Regions from separate parts of the Limnohabitans curvus genome, predicted to be linked through region 1. Evidence: predicted binding sites of a transcription regulator. Region 1 holds the regulator's gene; the other holds the start of a gene.
What was found. The regulator sigma-54, encoded in region 1, starts transcription at its own class of promoters, with help from an activator protein. The targets are predictions, from matches to a motif close to TGGCANGNAANCTGCTTT.
Positions count from the first base shown of each region.

Region 1 (8,353 bases):
TAGCGGCCAACATGGCTGCGGCAAGGGTTTCTTTCAAAGGCGCATCGCCTTTGTCAGCGCGCCAGCCGCGCTTGAACAAGGGCTCGCCCGAGGTGTCGATATACAGCGTGCAATTTTCGGTGGTCAGATGGGCGTAGATGCGCGCATCGGGCCATTGCGTGTTGACGTCAGGGCGCACACCAAACTTATGACGGAAGCGGTCGGCCACTGCATCTTTGATTTTGAGCGCCGCAAAGTTCAAGCTCTTGAGCGGGCTGTGCTGCGCGGTGATTTCGATTTTGAAAGATTCTTTGGGCGAGAACCACAGCTCCCACGCCACCTCGCAGGCCGCGCGGTACAGATCTTCCTCTTGGCGATATTGGGTGTGCGACAACTCCACCAACACGCGCTGCGCCAAGCGGCTGTGCAGGTTGAGCAACAACACATCGCGCCACGAAGCGCGCACCATCACGCCAGCACGGAAGGCGCGCAAGTCGTCGTCGCCCACACCGGTGATGCGGCGCACTTCCTCGGCCAAATAGGATTCGACGCCTGCCGCACAGGGCAAGAAGAGATGTAATTGATTCATAGTTTCACCAGTTGAGGACAGCGCAAATTGGGCCTGTCCCGCAAGTTATCAGAGGGCCTTGCGCAATGTCGTGGGCGCAATGCGCAGCGCCTCACGGTATTTGGCCACGGTGCGGCGGGCGCACTCAATGCCTTGCTCTTTGAGCATTTCGGAGAGCTGATTATCCGACAGCGGCTTTTTGGGGTTTTCGCTCGCCACAAATTGCTTGATGAGCGCACGCACGGCCGTGCTGGAAGCGTTGTTACCGCTGTCTGTCTCCAACCCCGAGCCGAAGAAGTACTTGAGTTCAAAGGTGCCAAAAGGCGTGCTCATGTACTTGTTGGTCGTGACGCGGCTGATGGTTGACTCATGAAGACCCAGCTCCTCAGCAATCTCGCGCAAGACCATGGGACGCATGGCGAGTTCGCCGTGCACGAAGAAGTTTTTTTGGCGTTCGGCAATCGCATTGCTGACACGCAAGATGGTGTCAAAGCGTTGCTGGATGTTTTTGATAAACCAACGCGCTTCTTGTAGGCGCTGCTGCAACCCAGCATGTGCTTCGCCTTTGCCGCCTCTGAGGGCATTGGCGTAGATGTCGTGCACACGTAAGCGAGGCATCACATCGGGGTTCAGCGCCACCTTGAATTTGGGCGCCGTGGTGGACTTGCCCACGCGTGTCACCAACACATCGGGCACTACCACATGGCGCTCCACATCGGCAAAACGGCGACCAGGCTTGGGCTCTAGGCGAGCAATCAGCGCAATCGCCACCTTGACGTTGGTCTCGCTGTCCCCCACGATGACCGCCAAGCGTTTGAAATCGCGCTTGGCCAACATCTCCATGGGCTGCTTGCACATGCGAATGGCCGTGTCGCGAATCTGCAAAGCTTCTTCGCCTTTGGGCGTCAAAGCTTTCAGTTGCAGCGTCAAACACTCAGCCAAGTCACGCGCACCCACGCCCACAGGCTCTAGGCTTTGCAGCAAAGACAAGGCCACTTGGAAGCGGTGTTCAAGTTCTTCAATTTCCTCTTCGTCGTCACCACCCAAACCTTCGGCCAAGCTGCGCAGCGTGTCTTCGAGGTAGCCGTCGTCGTTGAGGTTTTCAATCAAGTAGCGCAAGGCCGCTTGGTCGGTGGGGCTCAGGCGCAAGGCCAGCGCTTGACGGTGCAAATGCGAGGTGAGCGACTCTTGCATGCGCGCCAACTCGGTGGCGTCGGCGGTGTCGCTGTCGGCCGTGTTGTTGTTATTGCTGGCGGGTGCGTCACCGCCCCACTCGGAATCGTCAGCAGAAAACTCTACGCTGCCATCGCCATCCCAGCTTTCGGCCACACCGTCCACGCTGGGTTCGGTATCGCTGGCCGTGTTGTCCACGGTGATTTCTGACATGCCGCCATCGAGCGATGGCACTTCGCGCATGGGCTCCATCTCTTCGTCGCGCGCTGGCGCATCGGCCTTGTCGAGGCCAAACTCTTCACGTGGGGCCTCTTCAAACTCTTTGTCGAGAAACGGGTTCTCGTCGAGCATTTGCTCAATCTCTTGGCTCAACTCCAAGGTAGACAACTGCAACAGTCGGATCGACTGCTGCAACTGCGGCGTGAGTGCCAGATGTTGAGAGACGCGAAGTGATAAACCTTGTTTCATGCAAGATCACATTCGGAAATGTTCGCCGAGATACACACGTCGCACATCTGCGTTCTCGATGATTTCGACTGGTGTGCCCTGCGCCAACACACGACCATCACTGATGATGCAGGCGTGGTCGCAAATACCCAGCGTCTCGCGCACGTTATGGTCGGTGATGAGCACGCCCATGCCACGCGCCTTCAAGAAGCCAATGATGCGTTGAATTTCGATCACTGCAATTGGGTCGATACCAGCGAACGGCTCGTCCAACAAAATGAACCGCGGGTTGGTCGCCAAAGCACGTGCAATCTCCACACGACGGCGCTCACCACCCGACAACGCCACTGAGGGCGAAGCCCGCAAGTGGTCCACACGCAACTCTTGCAGCAGCGAGGTCAAGCGGGTTTCAATTTCCTCGTGCTTGAGTGGCTTGCCGTCTTCGCCGCGTTGCAGCTCCAACACGGCGCGCACGTTGTCTTCCACATTCAGTTTACGAAAGATGGAGGCTTCTTGAGGCAAATAGCTCAAGCCCAAACGCGAGCGGCGGTGAATGGGCAAATGTGCCACCGGCTGACCATCGATGGTGATGCTGCCGCCATCGGCACGCACCAAACCCACGATCATGTAGAACGACGTAGTTTTGCCTGCACCGTTGGGGCCGAGCAAACCCACCACTTCACCCTTTTTCACAGAGATCGACACATCGTGCACGACCTTGCGGCTGCCGTATGACTTTTCCAAGTGGCGGGCTTCCAAACGACTCTCTGTGGTCTCAGCGGTGTGTGTGGGTGAAAGCGTTTCGATCACGGTTTTTCCAAGGTTTTGCTGCGCGGTGCCAACACGGCACGCACCCGACCACCGCTGGCCTTGCCACCTGCTTCGGTGCGTTGGCCATCGATGCTGAAGACATCGGTCAGGTTTTCATAAATGATGAGTTTGCCGGTCATCGTGTCATTCAACACAGCACCGCGGTAGCGGCGCACTTCGGCGTTGTCGATGAGTTTGACGCGGTCTGCTTTGCCATCAAATTCGATACGCAAAGCCTCGCCTTCCATGAACTCGTCATTGCCTTCGCGCTTTTGGCGAAAGAAAGCACGCTTGTTCGGTTCAGGGAAGATGACGCCAAATTGATAACCGTCGGCGTCTTCGCGCATTTCAATGCGCGTACCACGCATGACCATCGTGCCTCGGGTCAAAACAGCACGTCCGGTGAAGATACTGACTTGGTTCAGCTCGTCGTGAACTAAGTTGTCGGCCTCAATATGTGTGGGTTTTTCTCGGTCTGCTTTTTCTGCAGACGCCGCTACCGGCACGATGGCCATCAGCAAAGCGAGGGAGAAAGAAGCAAATGAAGTCAAGGCACGAATATTGCTCGTTAAGTTGATGGCATTCTAACCATCAACAAAGCAATTTTCGTGCTGACCCAGCTGGAGTTAGCGGCCGCGGCGTACTTCGCCGATCAGGTATTCAGCAACCTGCAAGGCACGGTCCATGGTTTGGGTCAGCGAGCCGTCTGTGTAGAAGCGGCCAGCCACGCCCAAGGCAGGCACGCCTTGGACCTTGAACGCGTCTTGCAGCTGCGTGGCGCGGCGTGCTTTGGTGGCGACGCCAAAGCTGTTGAAGGTGTCCAAAAACTTCTTCTCAGGCAAACCATTTTTGTTGGCCCAAGCCGCCAAAGCGGGTGCTGTGTTGAGCTGCTGGCGCTCGGTGTGGATGGCATGGAACAGTTTGCCGTGCATGGCATCCACCAAGCCGAGCGACTCAAACACGTAATAGGCACGTTGTTGCGCTTCAAAGTCGTCACGGAAGCGCACGGGCACGCGCTGTACCACCACGTCTTTGGGGGCCGCTTTGACCCACGCAGCAAACTGCGGTTCAAACGAATTGCAATGCGGGCAGCTGTACCAAAAAAACTCGATCAGCTCAATCTTGCCTGCGCCCACATCGGTCGGCACGCGCTTGTCGAGCGACAGGTAATCCGAGCCCTCTACAGGTTTTTTCGCGGCGGCAGGGCCTTGTGCTTGTGCAGCCAAAGGCAGACCAGCCACAGACGCTGCGCTGATGGCGGCTAAAGAAAAATCACGACGTTTCATGGGTTACCTCTTGGTGTTTAACGTTGCACCCGCACCATGGCGGAATCAATGTGAGCGGCTTCGAGCTTGGCGCGTACGCGCTCGGCTTCAACTTTGTCCATGGGGCCCACACGCACGCGGTAGACCGTGCGGCCGCCTTGGTCGCGCTCGCTGATCTTGGCGTCTAGGCCCAACAAGGCGGTTTTGGCGCGTTGCGCCTGGGCTTCGTCATTGCTGCGATAGGCGCCAGCTTGGACAAAGTAAATGAATGGGTCCGTGCTGGCTGGCTTAGCCTCGGCAACAGGTTCAGCGGCTTTGGGTTGGGGCGCTTTTGTTTCTGCAGGCGGGGCTTCAGGTGCTTTTGCCTCTGGCTTTGCTTTGGGTTCTGACTTGGGTTCAGCGGCTTTCACTTTGGCCAAATCACCCAAGGGGTCTGCACTCTTGGGGTCAACCTTGATCGCGGCGTCTGGCTTAGGCTCTGCTTTGGCTTCATCGGCTTTGTCGCCGGACTTAGCACCCTTTTTGCCGTACAGCGGCGCGTTGGGGTCCCAGTCTTTGTTCCTCTCGGCTTCGGCAGCGTCGGAGTCTGCCGAACGTGTTTGGCCTTTGTTCATGAAAGGCATGGGCACTTTGGTCACGTACACCGCGACGCCCAAGGCCACGGCGAGGCCCACCACCAAACCGATGATGAAGCCCACCAAAGTGCTACCGCGTTGCTGATTCATGCTCAAAGTCTCCGTCGTATTTACATGCTGGCAGGCGCAGACACGCCCAACACCGCCAAGCCATTGTGCAGCACCTGCGCGGTGGCAGCCACCAACGCCAAGCGTGCTTTTTTGACCGCTTCGTCGTCCACCAAAATGCGCTCGGCATCGTAGTAGCTGTGGTAGCTGGCGGCGAGGTCGCGCAAGTAGAAGGTCACGTCATGCGGCGCAAAGTCGGCCGATGCGGCCGAGAGCATGGCGGGGTACTTGGCCAGTTGCAGCATGAGGGCTTGGGCTTGCGGGCTTTCCAGCGCAGACAAGTCCACGTCTTGGAGCGAGGCCACATGGCCACCGTCTTTGTCGGCCCAGGCGCGCAGCACCGAGCAAATGCGGGCGTGTGCGTATTGCACGTAGTACACGGGGTTGTCGTTGTTCTTTTGCACGGCCAAGTCCACGTCGAAGGTGTACTCGGTGTCGGGCTTGCGGCTCAGCAAGAAGAAACGCACCGCGTCTTTGCTGGTCCACTCGATCAGGTCGCGCAGGGTCACGTAGCTGCCCGCACGCTTAGAAATCTTCACTTCTTCGCCGCCGCGCATCACGCGCACCATGGTGTGCAACACGTAGTCGGGGTAGCCCTCAGGAATGCCCACATTGGCGGCTTGCAAACCAGCGCGCACGCGGGCAATGGTGCCGTGGTGGTCGGTGCCTTGGATGTTGACCACCTTGGTGAAGCCACGCTCCCACTTGGTGATGTGGTACGCCACGTCCGGCACAAAGTAGGTGTACGTGCCGTCTGTCTTTTTCATCACACGGTCTTTGTCGTCGCCGTAGTCGGTGGACTTGAGCCACAAGGCGCCGTCTTGCTCGTAAGTTTTACCAGCAGCTTGCAAGCGGCTCACCGCATCGGCTACCTTGCCGCTGGTGTAGAGGCTGCTTTCCAAGTAGTAATTGTCAAACTTGACGTCAAAGGCCTTCAAGTCGAGGTCTTGCTCGTGGCGCAGGTAGGCCACGGCGAATTCGCGCATGCCGTCCACGTCGTTCACATCGCCGCTGGCGGTGAATTCGCGGTCGTCGGACTTGACGGTTTTGCCAGCCAAGAAATCGGTGGCAATGTCTTGGATGTAGTCGCCGTTGTAAAACGCTTTGCTCTCTGGGTTCTCGGGGTCTACAGGCCAGCTGGCGTCGCCGGGCTTGATGCCTTGGGCACGGAAATGCGTGCTCTTGGCCAATGTGTTGATTTGCACGCCTGCGTCGTTGTAATAAAACTCGCGGTAGACGTTGAAGCCTTGCGTCGCAAACAAATTACAAATCGCATCGCCCAAGGCCGCTTGACGGCCATGGCCCACGTGCAGCGGGCCGGTGGGGTTGGCAGACACAAACTCGACCAGCACGCGCTGGCCGTTGTCCGTTTGGAAACCGAATTGCTCTTTGGCAGCCAACACCTCGCGCACGATTTGTTGCTTGGCGGCAGGCTTCAAACGGATGTTGATGAAGCCGGGGCCTGCAATCTCGATGTCTTGCACCCACTGTTGGTACACGGGCGCAGCCAGCAACGCGTCGCGCAACTGTTCGCCGAGCTGACGGGGGTTGAGCTTGAGGGGCTTGGCCAACTGCATGGCAGCTGTCACAGCAAAGTCGCCATGCGCGGCGACCTTGGGCGATTCAAAAGCAGCCTTGTTGCCGGAACCGGGCAACAAACCGTCGAGGGCTTGGCTCAGAGCGGCCAGCAATTCTTGTTTAACTTGGAGCATGGCGAGATTTTACGGGGCGGCCCTCACTTTCACGGGGCACGCCTTATTTTTTGGCATGATCTACCCCTATATGCGCGACGCCCACACACTCCCCCAACCCGACCGTTTCCAATACACCCCCACCCTGTCGTGCGTCATGCCCGCTTACAACGAGGGACAAAACTTGGGCACCGTGGTGCCGCAGGTGCTGCAAGCCTTGCAGGCGCTGGGTTCGCAAGTGGAAATCGTGCTCATCAACGACGGCAGCCGTGACGACACGGCGCAGGTCATGCAAGCCTTGTGCGAAGCGCACCGCGAAGTGGTGGGCATCAACCTGTCGCGCAACTTTGGCAAAGAAGCCGCACTGACGGCGGGCATTGACGCCGCACGCGGCGAGGTGGTCGTGCTGATGGACGCCGACGGCCAACACCCTGTGTCGCTGGTTGCCGATATGGTGAAGCGCTGGCGTGAGGGCTCGGACGTGGTGTATGCGATTCGCCGCACACGTGACGACCAATCGGCCTTGCACGCGGGGCTGACAGGTATGTTTTACAAGCTCATCAACATGGGCAACCGCGTGAAGATTCCCGCGCACGCGGGCGACTTCCGCCTGATGGACCGCCGTGTGGTGGAGGCCCTGAAGCAGCTGCCCGAGCGCAACCGTTTCATGAAGGGGTTATACGCCTGGGTCGGCTTTGCAAGCACCGCAATTGACTACGAGCCGCTGCCACGCGCGGCGGGCGAAAGCAGCTTTGGTTTGCGCGGGTCATTTGCGTTGGCACTGACTGGCGTATTGGCGTTCTCCATCGCACCGTTGCGCGCCCTGACCATCACCGGCTTGATGCTGGCGATGTTGGCTTTGGGCTACGGCGCATGGGTGGTAGCCGAATATTTTGTGTGGGGCATTGATGTCCCGGGCTACGCCACACTGGTGGTGGGCATGATGTTTTTCAGTGGCATTCAGCTGCTGTCGATTGGCATCCTGGCTGAATACGTGGGTCGCATTTACGAAGAGGTGAAACAACGCCCCATGTATTTGGTGAGCCAACGTTGGGGCGCGGGCTTGTCTTTGGCGCCGGTCAAAGCGACAGCGCCTGCGGTGATCGACAACGACCCACCGCACCCCGTCTAAAGCATGCGTACCGGTTTTTGGTTTTTAGTGGTGGGCGCAACAGCCGCGGCGGTCCACATGGCTGTGTTCATGCTGGCCACGCCCTACATGTGGCCCGAGGTCGCGAATGCGGCGGGCTTTTGCATTGCGTTTGTGGTGAGCTTTGCAGGGCACCGTTTTTTGAGCTTCAGCGATGCCGCGACCAGCCTGTGGCAAAGCTTTCGCCGCTTTGCAGCTACAGCGCTGGCAGGTTTTGCCGCCAACGAAGTGATGTTTGTGGCGCTGCTGCGAGGCTTAAATTTGCCCGATTGGTTGGCGTTATTTTTTGCGCTGGTCTTCGCATCCGCGCAGACTTTTTTGCTCAGCCGCTTCTGGGCTTTTCGCCGCGCTCGGTGAGCCGCGATACAAAATCCACGCATCGTCTTTGTAAACCTCGGTGAAGCCTGCATAGGTTTCGGTGCGAAAGGCCTTTCGCCAACGCGGCGCCAGGACCCATGCGTGTTCATTGGTGCGCAGCTCGGCCAAGCGTGACATCGGCTGCAGCGCTGCACCCGCGGGTTTGTCAA
Region 1 is NZ_NESP01000001.1:1,262,143-1,270,495, forward strand. Features, by position in the region: gene B9Z44_RS06370 (THUMP domain-containing class I SAM-dependent RNA methyltransferase) at 1-568, opposite strand, end outside; gene B9Z44_RS06375 (RNA polymerase factor sigma-54) at 617-2,188, opposite strand; gene lptB (LPS export ABC transporter ATP-binding protein) at 2,195-2,977, opposite strand; gene lptA (lipopolysaccharide transport periplasmic protein LptA) at 2,974-3,492, opposite strand; gene B9Z44_RS06390 (thiol:disulfide interchange protein DsbA/DsbL) at 3,604-4,263, opposite strand; gene B9Z44_RS06395 (SPOR domain-containing protein) at 4,281-4,967, opposite strand; gene argS (arginine--tRNA ligase) at 4,988-6,697, opposite strand; gene B9Z44_RS06405 (glycosyltransferase family 2 protein) at 6,753-7,808, shown strand; gene B9Z44_RS06410 (GtrA family protein) at 7,812-8,183, shown strand; gene B9Z44_RS06415 (ArnT family glycosyltransferase) at 8,106-8,353, opposite strand, start outside.

Region 2 (8,353 bases), 300 kb from region 1:
GGGCGTGCCAGCAGGCGAGCTAGTCGACACTGGGGCTGCTGCCGCTACCGATACAACATCAATGGTCATGCTTGCAATGAGGTCCGTGCACATGGCCCTGTGCATGTTGCTCGTGAGAATGGTCGTGCGCTTCTGTGCCGTGGTCATCTCCATGACCTTGCGCGTGCCCGTGGCTGCTGTATGCGCCACCTTCTGGTTCAAACGCTTCATGCACGGTGACCACCGTCATGTGCATGGCGCGCAGCATATCGGCCAGCACATGATCGGGCTCGATCTTCAAATGGTCGGGCTTCAACTCAATGGGCACGTGGCGGTTGCCCAAGTGATACGCGGCACGTGTCAAGTCAAAGGCCGAACCGTGCTCGGCACACGCGGTGATGCGCAACACTTCTTGTGGGGCGGCTTGCACGCGCACGAGCGAACCGTCTTCGAGCACCAACACATCGCCGCCACGTACCAAGGTGCCGCGCGACAAGAACACGCCAAAGGCACGGCCTGTCGAGTCGGTTGCATCGAAGCGGCTTTTTTGGCGCACGTCCCAATCCAGCTCTACGGTGGCGGCGCGTTTGACGAGTGCAGCGGCCAAGCCTTGGCCGCCCGCGATTAATTTAGAACAGGTAAGCATCAGAAAAAATCAGAACAAGAAATAGCGTTGGGTCATAGGCAAGCTCACCGCAGGTTCGCAGGTGAGCAGATGGCCATCGGCGCGCACTGCATAGGTTTGTGCATCCACTTCCATGCGCGGCGCGTAGTCGTTGTGAATCATGTCACGTTTGCCAATGCTGCGAATGTTCTTCACCGCACTCAGGGTTTTGTGCAAACCAAATTTTTGCCCAATGCCTGCGGCCAAACCGGCTTGCGACACAAAGGTGAGCGAGCCACGGTGCAGCGCACCGCCATACGCGCCAAACATGGGGCGGTAGTGCACGGGCTGCGGTGTGGGAATGGAAGCATTCGGGTCGCCCATCGCGGCCATGGCGATGAAGCCGCCTTTCAAAATGATGCTGGGTTTGATGCCGAAGAACGCAGGCTTCCACACCACCAAGTCGGCCCACTTGCCCACTTCCACACTGCCCACTTCGTGGCTGATGCCGTGCGCGATGGAAGGGTTGATGGTGTATTTGGCGATGTAGCGTTTGACACGGAAGTTGTCGTGGCGGTCTGAGTCCCCGACGCTGGCGTCGGCGCCTGAAGGACGTAGCTGCCCCCGCTGCGCTTTCATCTTGTGCGCGGTTTGCCAGGTGCGAATGATCACCTCGCCCACACGCCCCATGGCTTGGCTGTCGCTGCTCATCATGCTGATGGCACCGAGGTCGTGCAAGATGTCTTCGGCTGCGATGGTCTCGCGGCGAATGCGGCTTTCGGCAAAGGCCAAGTCTTCGGCAATCGCGGGGTCGAGGTGGTGGCACACCATGAGCATGTCCACATGCTCGTCGAGTGTGTTCACCGTGTACGGGCGCGTGGGGTTGGTAGAGGACGGCAACACATTGGCCTCGCCTACCACTTTCAAAATATCGGGCGCGTGGCCACCACCTGCACCTTCGGTGTGGAAGGTGTGGATGGTGCGGCCTTTGAAGGCGGCCACCGTGTCTTCCACAAAGCCACTCTCGTTGAGCGTGTCGGTGTGGATGGCCACTTGTGTGTCGGTGGCTTCTGCCACGTTCAAGCAGTTGTCAATCGCGGCGGGCGTGGTTCCCCAGTCTTCATGCAGCTTCAAGCCAATCGCACCTGCGTTGATTTGCTCGTGCAGCGAATCGGGCAAAGCGGCATTGCCTTTGCCCAAGAAACCAAGGTTCATGGGGAACGCATCGGCCGCTTGCAACATGCGCTCGATGTTCCAAGCGCCGGGTGTGCAGGTGGTGGCAAAGGTGCCCGTGGCGGGGCCTGTGCCGCCACCGAGCATGGTGGTCACGCCACTGGTCAAGGCTTCTTCAATTTGCTGGGGCGCGATGAAGTGGATGTGGGTGTCCACACCACCCGCGGTGACGATGTGGCCTTCGCAGCTGATGACCTCCGTGCCGGGGCCAATCACGATGTCTACACCCGGTTGTGTGTCTGGGTTGCCCGCTTTGCCAATGGCCACGATGCGGCCACCTTTCAAACCAATGTCGGCTTTCACGATGCCCCAGTGGTCGATGATGAGCGCGTTGGTCATCACGGTGTCTACCGCACCGCCCGCTTGCGGGCCAGTGCCGGCACCGTCGCGTGTGCGCTGCGATTGCGCCATGCCATCGCGGATGGTTTTGCCGCCGCCGAACTTCACTTCTTCGCCGTAGCCGCCCGCTTGCAGTGTGAAGTCTTTTTCAACCTCAATGACCAAGTTGGTGTCTGCCAAGCGCAGGCGGTCGCCCACGGTGGGGCCAAACATTTCTGCGTAGGCGCGTTTGCCGATGGTTGCCATTACATGTTTCCTTTGCGTGGCACGTCCACCGGACCATTCACCAAGCCGCGAAAGCCAAACACTTGGCGATCACCACTCAGGTCCACCAACTCGACCGTGCGTTGTTGGCCCGGCTCGAAACGCACGGCCGTGCCTGACGCAATGTTCAAACGCATGCCGTGTGCGGCAACGCGGTCAAAGCGCAAGCCCGCGTTGGTTTCAGCAAAGTGGTAGTGCGAACCCACTTGGATGGGGCGGTCGCTGGCGTTTTGCACGACCAGCGTGTGCGTGCGTCGCCCTGGGTTGAGGGTGTGTTCACCCTCGTCAATCAACAGTTCACCGGGTGTCATGTGCGCTCCGCTTTATTTGCCACGACCCATCCACCACATGAGAGCAACCACGCCAGCAAAGGCGACGAAGCCCCACACATCGGTGGCGTGGTAGTGGGAGGCACCTTCAATGCCGTGGCCTTCGTGGGCCAGCGCCAAAGTGGGCAACAAAGCAAAAAGAGAAAGAAGTTTTTTCATAGCAGTTCAAACAATGGGTTGATGCACGGTGACGAGCTTGGTGCCGTCGGGGAAGGTGGCTTCGACTTGGATGTCAGGAATCATCTCGGCCACGCCCTCCATCACATCGGCGCGGGTCAGCACGCTGCGACCTGCGCTCATAAGTTGCGCCACGGTTTGACCGTCGCGGGCGCCTTCCATGACGGCGGCGCTGATGAGGGCCACGGCTTCGGGGTAATTGAGCTTCAAGCCACGGGCCTGTCGGCGCTCGGCCAACAAGGCGGCGGTGAAGATCAAGAGCTTGTCTTTTTCGCGGGGAGTGAGTTCCATAGTGGTTTTGTCTATGCAACTTGCGTGCCCTCTTTTGCAATGCATCGCATGCGCCAAGTGCATGCTTTGGTGCACGAAACCTGTCTTGGTGCACGCACAACCACACCTCAAGCCGCGCCACCTTGGTGCATGACACCTGAATTGAACTGTCTTGGTGCATCTGCGTCGCGCTTGGGTTGCACCTTATAGCAACGCTACTTTTTGCCTAGGAGAAATGCGCGTTGGCACAGGGTTTGCGATAGCTGTTACGAAGCGCACCGTTACCACGAGCGCCGAACCAACCCTTAATTTTTGGAGTGAACCCCCATGATGAATCGTCGAGGAAATCTGAAGGCTTTGGCCGCGGCTGCGGCTCTGTCCGTTGGCTCATTTGTGATCGCACCCCAAGCGTTGGCGGCAGACACCATCAAGGTTGGCGTGCTGCACAGCTTGTCCGGCACCATGGCGATTTCTGAAACCGTGTTGAAAGACACAGTGCTCATGGCCATCGACGAAATCAATGCCAAAGGCGGCGTATTGGGCAAAAAGCTCGAGCCCGTGGTGGTGGACCCCGCTTCGAACTGGCCTTTGTTCGCTGAAAAAACCAAGCAGTTACTCGGTCAAGACAAGGTGTCGGTCATCTTCGGTTGCTGGACGTCGGTGTCTCGCAAATCCGTGTTGCCTGTGGTTGAAGAAATGAACGGTTTGCTGTTCTACCCCGTGCAATACGAAGGCGAAGAACTCAGCAAAAACGTGTTCTACACCGGCGCCGCGCCTAACCAACAAGCCATTCCCGCGGTGGACTACTTGATGAGCAAAGACGGCGGCGCTGCCAAGCGTTGGGTCTTGTTGGGCACCGACTACGTGTACCCACGCACCACCAACAAAATCTTGCGCGCTTACCTCAAGAGCAAAGGCGTGGCTGACAAAGACATCGACGAGAAGTACACCCCGTTTGGTCACAGCGATTACCAAACCATCGTGGCTGACATCAAGAAGTTTTCTGCAGGCGGCAAAACAGCCGTGGTGTCCACCATCAACGGTGACTCCAACGTGCCGTTCTACAAAGAACTCGGCAACGCAGGCTTGAAGGCCAAAGACGTGCCCGTCGTCGCCTTCTCAGTCGGTGAAGAAGAATTGCGCGGCGTGGACACCAAGCCGTTGGTCGGTCACTTGGCGGCATGGAACTACTTCATGTCGATCAAGAGCCCCGCCAATGATGAGTTCATCAAGAAATGGTCTGCCTACGCCAAAGCCAAAGGTATCGCTGGTCACAAAGACAAGCCTTTGACCAACGACCCGATGGAAGCCACCTACATCGGCATCAACATGTGGAAACAAGCGGTTGAGAAAGCCAAATCCACCGATGTGGACAAAGTCATCGCCGCCATGGCCGGTCAAACCTTCAAAGCACCGAGCGGCATCGTGAGCAAGATGGACGAGAAAAACCACCACTTGCACAAGTCGGTGTTCATCGGCGAAATCAAGGCTGACGGCCAGTTCAACGTGGTTTGGAAAACACCAGGCCCTGTGAAAGCCAAGCCATGGAGCCCCTTCATCGAAGGCAATGCTTCCAAGCCTGATGAGCCTGTGAAAAAGTAAACCTTTCTCCGAGGGATGAACTTGGGGGAGGGCACTGCCCTCCCCTTTTTTATGGGAATTTGGATGACTTGTTTTTCTATTTCGACGCGCATGCCCAAGCTGCAGCAGCGCAGCGCAGCATGTCGCGATTTTGTTGTGCGCGTCACTTGCGGATTGGCCATTGCCTTGCTCGGTCAATCCAGCGCGTTGGCGCTGACCGCGGAGCAAACACGCGCACTCACGCTGGGCGACACCGATGCACGCGTGACCGCACTGCAAAAAGCACTCGCCTCACCCGACGCACCAACCGCCGCCTTTTTGCAAGCCATGGCCGATGACGCGGTGAAAGTGAATGGCACACAAGTGCTGGTGGTGCGCGATGGCAAAGCCACCGACCCCGTGAGTGGTGACGCCACCACCCTGCCCGACACCGCAGAAGACGTGATCAACAACAACCGCATGCGCGGCGAAATTGACGCCGCCTTGTCTGCCCTGCAATTGCTCAGCCCCGATGCCGCCTTGCGTGTGCAAGCTGCCAAGTCGGTGCTGAAAGAACCCGACCCCACCAAACTTGCCATGCTGGAAAAAGCCGTGGCCAGCGAAACCAACGAGGGCGTGAAAAAACAAATGTTGTTGGCCCGTGCGGCGATTTTGCTCAACAGCAACGACGCCGACGAACGCTTTGCCTCGGCCAAAACTTTGGCTGACAGCCAAACGCCGGACACCCAACTTTTACTCAACCAACGTCTGAGCCAAGAGGAAGACAAAAAGGTGCGCGCTCAGTTGCAAACCTCGCTGCTCACCATCCAAGCGGCGCTGAGCTGGGGTGAAAAACTGGGGGCGTTGTTCACTGGCATCAGCTTGGGTTCTATTCTTTTGCTGGTCGCCTTGGGTCTCGCCATCACCTACGGTTTGATGGGCGTCATCAACATGGCGCACGGCGAGCTAATGATGATTGGCGCTTACGCCACCTACGTGGTGCAGGGCTTGTTCCGTCAATATTTGCCGGGCATGTTTGACGCGTATTTGTTGGTGGCCGTGCCAGCCTCGTTCCTCGCGGCGGCCTTGGTGGGTGCGGTGCTGGAGCGATTGGTGTTGCGTCACTTGTATGGCCGCCCGCTCGAAACACTGCTGGCCACATGGGGCATCAGCTTGGTGTTGATGCAAGGCGTGCGCAGTATTTTTGGCGCGCAAAACGTGGGCGTTGAAAACCCTTCTTGGATGAGCGGCGGCGTGCAACTGCTGGCCAACCTCTCGCTGCCCTACAACCGTTTGATCATCATTGGCTTTGCGGTGTTTGTGTTGGTGGGCATGACGCTGTTGATCAGCAAAACACGTTTGGGTTTGTTCGTGCGCGGCGTCACACAAAACCGCCCGATGGCTTCGGCTTTGGGCGTGAACACGGCACGCATCGACACCTATGCGTTCTCGCTCGGTTGCGGCATCGCGGGCTTGGCCGGTTGTGCGCTCAGCCAAATCGGCAACGTCGGGCCAGACCTCGGCCAAAACTACATCGTCGACGCCTTCATGGTGGTGGTGCTGGGTGGCGTGGGCCAACTGGCAGGCACGGTGTATGCCGCGATGGGCCTGGGCCTGATGAACAAATTGCTCGAAGGCGTGGCCGGTGCGGTGCTGGCCAAGATTGCGGTGTTGGTGTTCATCATCGTGTTCATCCAAAAACGTCCCCAAGGCATCTTTGCCATGAAAGGCCGCAGTGCGGAGGCATGACATGACACACACCACTTCTACTTTGCAACTGCCCGAAGCGCCTGCCCTCTTGGGCACCAAAGGCTGGATACTTTTCTTGGCGGCCTTCATCACCGTATGCGCAGTGGTGCCCGTACTCAACCTGTGGGTGCCCGCGGACAGCGTGTTCCACATGAGCGACTACGCCGTGGCCTTGGTGGGCAAGGTCATGTGCTACGCCATCTGCGCTTTGGCCATTGATTTGATTTGGGGCTACACCGGCATCTTGTCGCTGGGCCACGGTTTATTTTTTGCACTCGGCGGCTACGTGATGGGCATGTACCTGATGCGCCAGATCGGCACAGACGGCAACTACAAAAGCAACCTGCCCGACTTCATGGTGTTCCTCGATTGGAAAACCTTGCCTTGGCATTGGACCTTCAGCGACAGCTTTCTTGCCACGCTGCTGATGATCGTGTTGGTCCCCGGGGTGTTGGCCTTTGTGTTTGGCTACTTCGCCTTTCGCTCACGCATCAAAGGCGTGTATTTCTCCATCATCACGCAGGCCATGACGTTTGCGGCCATGCTGCTGTTCTTCCGCAACGAAACTGGTTTTGGTGGCAACAACGGCTTCACCGATTTCAAACGCATCTTGGACTTGCCCATTGCCACACCCGCCATGCGCATGACCTTGTTTGTGCTGACGGGTTGGGCTTTGTTGATGAGCTATTTGTTTGCACGCTGGTTGGTGCAAAGCAAGTTTGGCCGCGTGCTGCAAGCCATTCGTGATGCCGAAAGCCGCGTGATGTTCTCGGGCTACTCGCCCCTGCCCTACAAGCTCACCATCTGGGTTATCTCTGCGGTGATGTGCGGCATTGCCGGTGCCTTGTATGTGCCACAAGTGGGCATCATCAACCCCAGTGAAATGAGCCCCGCCAACTCCATTGAAATGGCGGTGTGGGCCGCCGTGGGCGGACGCGCTTCGCTGATTGGCCCCATCGTGGGCGCGTTCTTGGTCAACGGCATGAAGAGCTGGTTGACGGTGACGGCGCCTGAGTTTTGGTTGTATTTCTTGGGTGCGTTGTTCATTGGCGTGACGCTGTACATGCCGCAGGGCGTGGTGGGCCTGATGCAAAAACTCAGCGCCAAGACAAAAGCAGAGGAGCGCGTATGACCCCCGATCTGTTTGAAGAAGGCGCCAAGCGCCTCGCCACACACCAAGCGCGTGTGGTGAGCGAAGTTACCTCGGGCGACCGCAGCGCAGGCTTTGGTCGCGTGCACGAACCCGGCAGCCTGGACCTGACGCATGGCCGCATCTTGTACTTGGAAGATGTGCACGTGAGCTTCGATGGCTTCAAAGCCATCAACGGTTTGTCACTCGACATTGCGCCGGGCGAACTGCGCTGCATCATCGGGCCCAACGGCGCGGGCAAGACCACGATGATGGACATCATCACGGGCAAAACCAAACCCGACTCGGGCCAAGTGTTCTTTGGCAGCACCATCGACTTGCTGCGCCACAACGAACCTGAAATTGCACAGCTGGGCATTGGCCGCAAGTTTCAAAAACCAACCGTGTTTGAACGCTTAAGCGTGTTTGAAAACTTAGAGCTGGCTCTGAAAACCCACAAGGGTGTGGCTGCCTCGATGTTCTTCAAACTCAACGGCACGCAACGCGACCGCTTGAGCGAGGTGCTGCACACCATCCACTTAGAAGACAGCGTGAACGCCCAAGCGGGCAACCTGAGCCACGGCCAAAAGCAGTGGCTGGAGATTGGTATGTTGCTCATGCAAGACCCCAAACTCTTGCTGCTCGACGAACCCGTGGCCGGCATGACTGACTTTGAAACTGAACGCACGGCAGAACTTTTCTTGACCCTCAAAGGCAAAC
Region 2 is NZ_NESP01000001.1:1,562,658-1,571,010, reverse strand. Features, by position in the region: gene B9Z44_RS07810 (urease accessory protein UreF) at 1-69, opposite strand, end outside; gene ureE (urease accessory protein UreE) at 59-625, opposite strand; gene ureC (urease subunit alpha) at 635-2,401, opposite strand; gene B9Z44_RS07795 (urease subunit beta) at 2,401-2,730, opposite strand; gene B9Z44_RS15175 (hypothetical protein) at 2,743-2,907, opposite strand; gene B9Z44_RS07790 (urease subunit gamma) at 2,914-3,216, opposite strand; gene urtA (urea ABC transporter substrate-binding protein) at 3,526-4,797, shown strand; gene urtB (urea ABC transporter permease subunit UrtB) at 4,861-6,504, shown strand; gene urtC (urea ABC transporter permease subunit UrtC) at 6,506-7,636, shown strand; gene urtD (urea ABC transporter ATP-binding protein UrtD) at 7,633-8,353, shown strand, end outside.
Region 2: B9Z44_RS07790 (urease subunit gamma) is a predicted target of sigma-54. The motif match lies at 3,229-3,246, and genes of this name have one in related genera.